Regions from separate parts of the Actinoplanes lobatus genome, predicted to be linked through region 2. Evidence: riboswitches for the same ligand, from Rfam matches in the RefSeq annotation. Region 2 holds a riboswitch; the other holds the start of a gene.
The links. Region 2 has a riboswitch for S-adenosylmethionine ahead of BJ964_RS42385 (GNAT family N-acetyltransferase). Riboswitches for the same ligand answer to the same signal wherever they lie in the genome.
Positions count from the first base shown of each region.

Region 1: linked by a shared signal. The riboswitch ahead of thrC (threonine synthase) and the one ahead of BJ964_RS42385 (GNAT family N-acetyltransferase) in region 2 are both predicted to bind S-adenosylmethionine.

Region 1 covers NZ_JACHNC010000001.1:1,760,804-1,765,122, forward strand. The annotation lists gene BJ964_RS07935 (GNAT family N-acetyltransferase) at 1-30, shown strand, start outside; gene BJ964_RS07940 (hypothetical protein) at 51-527, shown strand; gene thrC (threonine synthase) at 705-1,988, opposite strand; SAM riboswitch class I at 1,998-2,138, opposite strand; gene BJ964_RS07950 (ABC transporter permease) at 2,310-3,179, opposite strand; gene BJ964_RS07955 (alpha/beta fold hydrolase) at 3,176-4,319, opposite strand, start outside.
Region 2 covers NZ_JACHNC010000001.1:9,294,268-9,298,586, forward strand. The annotation lists gene BJ964_RS42375 (5'-3' exonuclease) at 1-323, opposite strand, end outside; gene BJ964_RS42380 (HNH endonuclease family protein) at 522-1,160, shown strand; gene BJ964_RS42385 (GNAT family N-acetyltransferase) at 1,165-1,803, opposite strand; SAM riboswitch class IV at 1,814-1,928, opposite strand; gene dacB (D-alanyl-D-alanine carboxypeptidase/D-alanyl-D-alanine endopeptidase) at 1,939-3,414, opposite strand; gene BJ964_RS42395 (DUF1810 domain-containing protein) at 3,495-3,929, opposite strand; gene BJ964_RS42400 (glycoside hydrolase family 32 protein) at 3,974-4,319, opposite strand, start outside.

The DNA.
Region 1 (4,319 bases), 7.5 Mb from region 2:
ACCGAGCTCCAGATGCGACGGCGGGCCTGATGGCCGGGCGGGGATGGCACGTGACGCGCACGGTCCTCACCGCCGTGAACGGGACGACCCTCATCGGTCTGCTGATCGCGCTGTCCACCGGGGCGCGGGTCCGGCGCGGCCGGCACGGCGTGCTGATCGCCGAGAACTACCGGCTCCGAATGCCGCCCGCGACCTGCTTCACGGTCGGCTCGGTGATCATCACGAAGCGCACCGCCGAGTGGCTGCTCGCCGAGGAGCGGGCCCGGCTGCTCGCCCACGAGAGCCGGCACGCCGGCCAGTACGCCGTCCTCGGCCCGCTGTTCTGGCCCGCCTACTGGCTGGCCTGCGGCTGGTCGATCGCGCTCACCACGTCCTACGGGGTACGCAACTGGTTCGAGCGGAACGCGGGGCTGGCCGACGGGCACTACCCGGAGGACCTGCCACTCCGGCCGTGGGCACTGCGCAGGCCCTGGGCGCTGCGGATGTTTGGTCGGGAGGACGGACGCACAACGCCTCCGGGCACGTAGCCGTTTGGGTCAGCGCTGGATCGTTGGGACCCTCGGAGATTGTCGCCAAGCTCAGGTGAGGGGCCTCGTACGGCGTCGCGTCCTCCCGCAGAGAGCATCCTGCCCATCCGGAGATCGGAGTGCAAGTCCTCGGAGGAGGTAATTCTCGACAACCGGCTGATCGCCGGTCACTGAGGGTTATCCCAGCAGGCCGGCTTCGCGAGCGCCACGCAGCGACGGCTTGATCGTGTGGGTCGGTCCAACCTGGCCGGCGACCGCGTCGAGGGTCTTCAGGCCCTCACCGGTGTTGTAGACGACCGTCTCCTTGGCGGGGTCCAGCTTCCCGCTCTCCACCAGCTTCTTCAGCACGGCCACCGTGGTGCCGCCGGCGGTCTCGGCGAAGACCCCGGTGGTCTCGGCGAGCAGCCGGATGCCGGCCCGGATCTCCTCGTCGTTGGCGTAGTCCATCCAGCCACCGGTGCGGCGGACCGCCTCGATCGCGTACGGCCCGGCGGCCGGGTCGCCGATGTTCAGCGACTTGGCGATGCCGGTCGGCTTCACCGGGGTGATCACGTCGGTGTCGGCGTGCAGCGCCACCGCGATCGGGTTGCAGCCCTCGGACTGGGCGCCGAAGACGGTCCAGCCGCCCTCCGGGGCCTCGGCCAGTCCGATCTCGACCAGCTCGGAGAACGCCTTGTCCACCTTGGTGAGCAGCTCACCGGACGCCATCGGGATGACCACCTGGGCCGGGATCCGCCAGCCCAGCTGCTCGGCCACCTCGTAGCCCAGCGTCTTGGAGCCCTCGGCGTAGAACGGCCGCACGTTCACGTTCACGAACGCGGTGTCCTCGAACTCGTCGGTCTCCACCAGCTCGCTGCACAGGCGGTTCACGTCGTCGTAGGAGCCCTGGATGGCGACCAGGTCACCGCCGTACACCGCGGTCGTGATGACCTTGCCCTGCTCCAGGTCGGCCGGGATGAACACGATGCTCGGCACACCGGCGCGGGCCGCGTGGGCGGCCACCGAGTTGGCCAGGTTGCCGGTCGACGCGCAGGAGAACCGCTGGAAGCCGAGCTGCTTGGCGGCGGTCAGCGCCACCGAGACGACGCGGTCCTTGAACGAATGGGTCGGGTTCTGCGAGTCGTCCTTCACCCACAGCGGGGCGCTCAGCCCGATCGCGGCGGCCAGCTGCGGGGCGGCGACCAGCGGGGTCATGCCCGGGTCCAGGGTCACCCGGGCGTCCGGGTCCTGGCCGGCCGGGAGCAGGGCCGCGTAGCGCCAGATGTTCTGCGGGCCCGCCTCGATCTGGGCCCGGGTCACCCGCGCGAGCGCCGCCTCGTCGTAGGCGACCTCGAGCGGGCCGAAACACTCGTAACAGGCGTGCTGCGCGGCCAGCGGGTACTCCGCGCCGCAGGCGCGACAGATCAGGCCACGAGCGGGCGAGGAGGAGGTGGCGGAGGGCGCGTCGACGACAGACGTCATTAGAGTTTCCTCTCATCTTTCCCCAACGGCGACCTGCCGAAACGGGGACGGAATTAGCACCTGCCACGTCGCTGCCTCGTCATCGAGAGTCATGCGCGGTGGTTGCCGGGGCTTCGTCGGGCCGTATCCCTCTGCCCCTCTGGATGAGGTATTCAGTTGTTTCCAACACCTTACGACGAGATCCCGCCAACACCACACGGAGTTCCCGAGGTGTGAGCCACCCCCCTCTCATGAGCGGGCGGCGGGGGACGGCCTGGAGGGACGCCTGGAGTGGCCGCCGCGGCCCACGGGACCCGGCACTTCCGTACAAGAAAGGGGGTTTTAGGAGGTTATGTCTTTTCGGGTGAAGCGGTAGAACGCGATCCCCCAGAACAGCGTGGCGTAGACGACCGCGGAGATGGCGCCCTTGGCCAGGTCCTCGGTCTGGACGGGGGTGGAGAGCAGGCCCATCCAGGCGTCCGTGTAGTGGGTGGGCAGGGCGTTGCGGACGCTGCCGAGGGCCTCGATCTGGTCCAGGATGCTGGACAGGATCCACAGGAGCACGGCGCCGCCGACCGCGCCCAGGGCGGCGTCGGTCAGGACCGACAGCAGGAAGGCCAGGCCGGCCACCACGAGCAGGGTGGTCGCCAGGTAGGCGAGGATGCCGAGCAGCCGGAGCACACCCTCGGCGGGCGGGATCTCGGCGGCGATCGTGCTGCCCAGCGGGGACCAGCCGTAGCGGAGCGTGCCGATCAGCAGCCCGGTGCCGGTGAGCAGCAGCAACGCGACGAGCGAGTAGGCGGCCGCGACGGTCAGCTTGACGCCGAGCAGCCGGGCCCGCGGGACCGGAACGGCCAGCAGATAGCGCAGGCTGCCCCAGCTCGCCTCGCTGGCCACCGTGTCGCCGAAGAACAGCGCCACCACCACGACCAGCAGGAAACCGGCCGAGACCGCCAGGCCGAAGAGGGCGAAGTTCAGGCCGCCGGAGGTGGCCAGGTCGGCCATGCTGCTGAACGCGCCGCCACCACCGCCGTCCTCGTCCGGTCCGCCCCCGCCGCCGAACTCGAAGGCGGCCAGGATGATCAGCGGCAGCAGCACCATGAAGCCGAGCGCCAGCTGGGTGCGCCGGCGGGACGCCTGGCGGCGCACCTCGGCCCAGATCGGCAGGGTGCGCGACGGCCGGTAGCCGGCCGCGGCCTCAAGCGAGCTCATCGGTCTCCACTTCCTCGCGAGTTGTCGCCGACCAGGGACAGGAACGCGTCCTCCAGGCGGCGGCGCGGCACCAGCCGCTCCACCCCGATGCCGGCGCCGACCAGCGACGCGACGATCTCCGAGCGGGCCGTCCCGTTCATGTCGACGATCAGGCCGTTCGCACCCTCCGCCTGGACCGAGAGCACGCCCAGGTCCTCCAGGATCCGGGTGGCGGCCGGTACGTCGGAAACCTCCAGCTGCACCGACGGCGACTCACCGACGATGTCACCGACCGGGCCGGACGCCACGATCCGGCCCTTGTTGACGACGACCGCGTGGGTGCAGGTCTGCTCCACCTCGGCGAGCAGGTGGCTGGAGACGAGCACGGCCCGGCCGTCGGTGGCGTACCGCTGGAGGACGCGGCGCATCTCGGCGATCTGCGGCGGGTCCAGCCCGTCCGTCGGCTCGTCGAGCACCAGCAGCTCGGGCAGGCCGAGCATGGCCTGCGCGATGGCGAGCCGCTGCCGCATGCCGTGGCTGTACTTACGGGTCTTCCGGTGCACCGAGTCGCCCAGCCCGGCGATCTCCAGCGCCTCCTCGAACCGGGCGTCCTCCCACGGGCGGCCGGTGGCCTGCCAGTACGCCTGAAGGTTCTGGTAGCCGCTCAGGTGCGGCAGGAAACCGGGGCCCTCGACCAGCGCGCCCACCCGGGACAGGATCGGCGCGCCCGGGACCAGCCGGTGCCCGAAGACGAAGATCTCGCCCTCGGTCGGCTGGGTGAGGCCCATCAGCACCCGCAGCGTGGTGGTCTTGCCGGCGCCGTTCGGGCCGAGCAGTCCGACGACCTGCCCGCGCTCCACGGTGAAGCCGATCTCCTGGACCGCCACGAAGCCGTCCCCGTACGCCTTGCGCAGCCCGCGCACCACGAGCGGGGTGCCGGCGTGCTCGGCGACCACCGCCACGTCCCGCCGCCGGTGCCGGATCCGGCTCACCACCAGCAGCAGGACCAGGCCGAGCAGGACGGCCGCGACCACGCCGGCCAGGACGATCCACCACAGGCTGCCGGGGTCGGCGATCGGGGTGCCGGTCAGCGTCGGCAGTGTCAGCTCCGGCTCCACCGCGACGGTGTAGGTGGCGGGCTGGGCGGGAGTGAGGAACGCC
Region 2 (4,319 bases):
ATGCCGATCGCCTCGAGGGTCTCCAGCAGCACCGGCACCTGCCGCTCCAGCGACGCCGGCACCTCCTCGACGTCACCGTGGGCGACCCGGTGCTTCTTGTACGACGGCACCAGCTCCACCCGCCAGGCCGGGCGCCAGTCCGCGTCCAGCGCGCACACCAGGCGGTCCGGGCGGCGGGTGCGGATGAGCTGGGCGAGCATGTCGAGGAAGCCGCGGATCGCGTTCACCGGCTCACCGGCCGCGGTCCGGGCCGCCTTCTCCGGTATGCCGTGGAACGCACGGAAGTAGAGGCTCGGGGCGTCGACGGCCAGCAGAGGTCTCACCCGCCCACCTTATCGGCTTCGCCGACCCCGTTTCCGGTACGGGCGGAGCGCGCTCGCCGTCTGTTAACGGGATGTTTCCGGCGCCATTTTGATCTTTTTTGTTCGGTCATAAGAAATTCACGCTTGTCATCATCCGGTGACGTTTGGCTCCCGTAGTTCTTCAGTGTCCGAATCGGACGACACCAAAGGAGCCGTTTCATGCGCCTCTCCCCCCGTCCCCTGATCGCCGGCCTCACCGCCGGCCTGATCACTCTCGGTCTGCTGGCCTCCCCCGTCCAGGCCGCCCCGACCGGCATCCCGACCAAGGCGACCGCACAGACCTACCTGAACGCCCTGACCGTGGCCGCCGAGGCGAACGCGAGCACCTACGACCGCGACCTGTTCCCGCACTGGATCACCATCTCCGGCACCTGCAACACGCGGGAGACGGTGCTGAAGCGGGACGGCACCAACGTCGTCGTCAGCTCGGCGTGCGCCGCCACCTCCGGTTCGTGGTACTCCCCGTACGACGGGGCCACCTGGACCGCCGCCTCCGACCTCGACATCGACCACGTGGTCCCGCTGGCGGAGGCGTGGCGTTCCGGCGCCGACGCCTGGACCACCAGCAAGCGGCAGAGCTTCGCCAACGACCTGACCCGCCCGCAGCTGATCGCCGTCACCGACAACGTGAACCAGTCGAAGAGCGACCAGGACCCGTCGACGTGGCAGCCGTCGGTCAGCTCCTACCGCTGCACCTACGCCAAGATGTGGATCGCGGTGAAGTACTACTGGGCGCTGAAGCTCCAGTCGTCCGAGAAGACCGCGCTCCAGACCATGCTCAACACCTGCTCCAGCTGACGCCTCATCCGCGCGATTCCGGCCGGCTCCCCGGCCGGCCGGTTTCGGCGAGACGGTGCCGCAGGTAGGCGCGGCACCGCGGCCACTCCTCGGCGACGACCGAGTACATCGCGGAATCCCGCAGACGGCCCTCCTCGCCCGTCGCCCATGACCGCGACCAGTTGCGCAGCACCCCCTCGAACTGGGCGCCGAGCCCGGCGATCGCGGCCCGGGAGCGGCTGTTGCGGGCGTCGGTCTTCAGATCGACGCGGGCCGCCTCCCACACCTCGAAGGCGTTCTCGAACAGCAGGAGCTTGGCCTCCAGGTTGAGGCCGGTGCCCTGCGCGGAGGCCGTCAGCCAGCTGAAGCCGACCTCGATCGCGTGCAGCCGCTCGGTGCCGGGCCACGGACGCGGGTCCAGGTAGGCGGTCGCGCCCACGGCGCGTCGCGAGACGAGACAGATCTGAGCGTACGGCCGGAGCCAGCCGGCCTCCGCCCGCCCCAGCTGCACGTCGATGTACTCCTCGACCTCGTCGGGCGCCGGCACCCAGGTCCAGGAGAACGAGTCCCGGTCGCCCCCGGCGGCCCGGGCCAGCTCCGCGGCGTGGTGGCGGCCGAGCGGCTCCAGACGGACGCGACAGCCTTCCAGCACAGGATGATCCACAGCACTCCCCCATCGCGGCTTGACCGGCACGGGTGCGCCGGACCAGGTCCTCACCCGGGGCACCCCGCCCACGAGCAGGGGGTTGCCGGCCAGCGAGCCGGGGCTTCGCGCTGGCGCTCATGACCTGCCCCGACCCTAGGGAATACGTGCCCGATGCTCAACGCGGTTTCCGGTCCGGTGATGGGCCGGGGCCGCCTCGCGTGGCGGGCCGGTGCTCTCGGCGAGGGCCACGGCCACCCGGTCGAGGGTGGGGCCCGCGCTGGTCAGGGCGCCGTTGATCAGGGCGGCGAAGGTCAGGTGGCGGCCGTCGCGGGTGGTCACGTAGCCGGAGAGGGCGTTCACGCCGGTCAGGGTGCCGGTCTTGGCGCGGACGTTGCCGGCCGCGGCGGTGCCCCGCATGCGGTGGCGCAGGGTGCCGCCGACCAGGGGATCCGCGGCGCCGGCCACCGGCAGGGCCGCCCGGAAGGCCGGGAACCAGGGACGCCGCCGGGCCGCCGTGAGCAGCGTGGTGAGCTGCCGGGCGGTGACCCAGTTGCGGCGGCTCAGGCCGGAGCCGTCGCCCATGGTGAGCAGCCGGGTGTCGACACCGAGGCGACCGAGGGCGGCGGTCGCCGCGGCCAGCCCGGTCGGCCAGCTCCCCGGTTCTCCGGGCGTCGCGGCCCGGCCCATCGCCTTGACCAGCGTCTCGGCGATGCCGTTGTGGGAGAGCTTCAGGAACGGCCGCAGGATCTCGCGCAACGGGGCGGAGACCCGCGTGGCGAGGATCCGGGCCGTACCCGGGACCGGCCCCCGGACCGTGCCCCCGGCGACCGTCACCCCGTGCCGGCGCAGCGCCGCCCGGAACACCCCGGCCGCGGTGACGGCCGGATCCGGCACCGAGACCAGCACGGTCCCGGAGCGCCCGGGCGCGACGGATCCGGTGACCGTCACCGTCCGGCCGCCGTGGACCCGTACCGCGCTCACACTGTCGCCCCGCCCGGTGACCGCCCGGTTGACCACCCGCACGCTGCGGGTCGGCGGCCACACCGTGACCGACGGGCGCCGCCCGCCCGTACCCCGGTAGCGGATCTCGACGGCGCCGGTGTCGGACCGCTCGTCAGCCGCGAAGGTGAGCGCCGAGACGGGTGCGGTCCAGCCGAACGACTCGTCCTGCCACGACCAGTCCAGCCCGAGCGGCACCCGGTCGAACCAGGTGTCGTCGACGACCAGCCGCCCGGTGAACCGTTTCCGGCCCCGGGCGACGTCCGCAGCCAGCCCGTCGAACCGCGCGACCGTCAGGGTGGGATCCCCCTGTCCGCGCAGATGAAGGTCGCCGCCACGGGCGCGGACCGTGGTACGGAACCGGTACCCCGGGCCGAGCACCTCGAGCGCGGCGGCCGCGGTGAGCAGTTTCTGGTTCGAGGCCGGCAGCACCCGCAGACCGGAGTTCCGCTGGTAGACCGCGGCCCCGGCGGCGTCGCGCACGTCCACGGCGACGGTGGCGCCGGCCAGCGCGGCGCCGGTGAGGATCCGGTCGAGATCGCCGGTGACCCCGCCGGACGCGGCCGCCGGGGCGGGGACGCCGAGCAGGGTGGCGGCCACCGCCACGACGAGGGCGCGGGCACGTCGCATGAAGGGGCCACCTCGGCGTCGGCGGGAACGGGACCGCCGCGATCGTCACACGCGGGCGCCCCGCCGGACGGTGGAATGCCCTACAGTCCGCCGAGAAGCGCGACAGTCCGCTCGTCCGGCCCGTCGTAGTAGCGGTCGAGCACCCGCTCGAACAGGGCCGGGTCATCGGCGGCGCGGGCGAAGAGCGTCATCGACGAGCGCAGTTTCAGGTCGTCGGGGTAGCCGAGGATCTCCTCCGCGGTGCGCCCGTGGTGCTCCAGCATCGCCTCGGCGCACCGGACCAGCCGCGGTCCCAGGACGGGGTGGCCGAGATAGGCGCGGGCCTCGCCGAGGTCCCGGACGGCGTAGGTCCGTGCCGTCGGGCTGGAGCCCAGCCCGGCCAGTTGGGGGAAGACGAACCACATCCAGTGGGTGCGTTTGCGGCCGGCTCTCAGCTCGGCGAGCGCCTGCTCGAAGACGCCGTCCTGGGCCCGTACGAATCGGATCAGATCGGGTAGTTCGTCAGGTCCAGGCATACCGGAGGGGTTGCCCGTGGCGGGACCCGGCAAACGGCGGGCCGTCACCCGCCGGCAGCCGTGCCGAACCGGGCGAACCGCACGCCGGGCGCGGTGGGCCCGGTCCGCCGGGCCACCCCGAGGCCGCTGACGCCCTCGACCGCGACCTCGACGATGTCGGCGTCGGCGAAGAGCACCGTCTCCCCGCCGACGGGCATGGTGAGGATCAGCTCGCCGTGGTCGCGGACCTCCCCGCCGGCCGCGGTGAGCCCGGTGGCGCCGCTGATCAGGTACGGGTCGAGGTTGGGGTGCGGGGTGGCGATCAGCCGGTCGTCGCGTACCGAGAGAACCCACGGAAGGCTGAGCGAGCCCGCCCAGACCGACCCGGGACTGGCCTCGGCGTCACCGAGG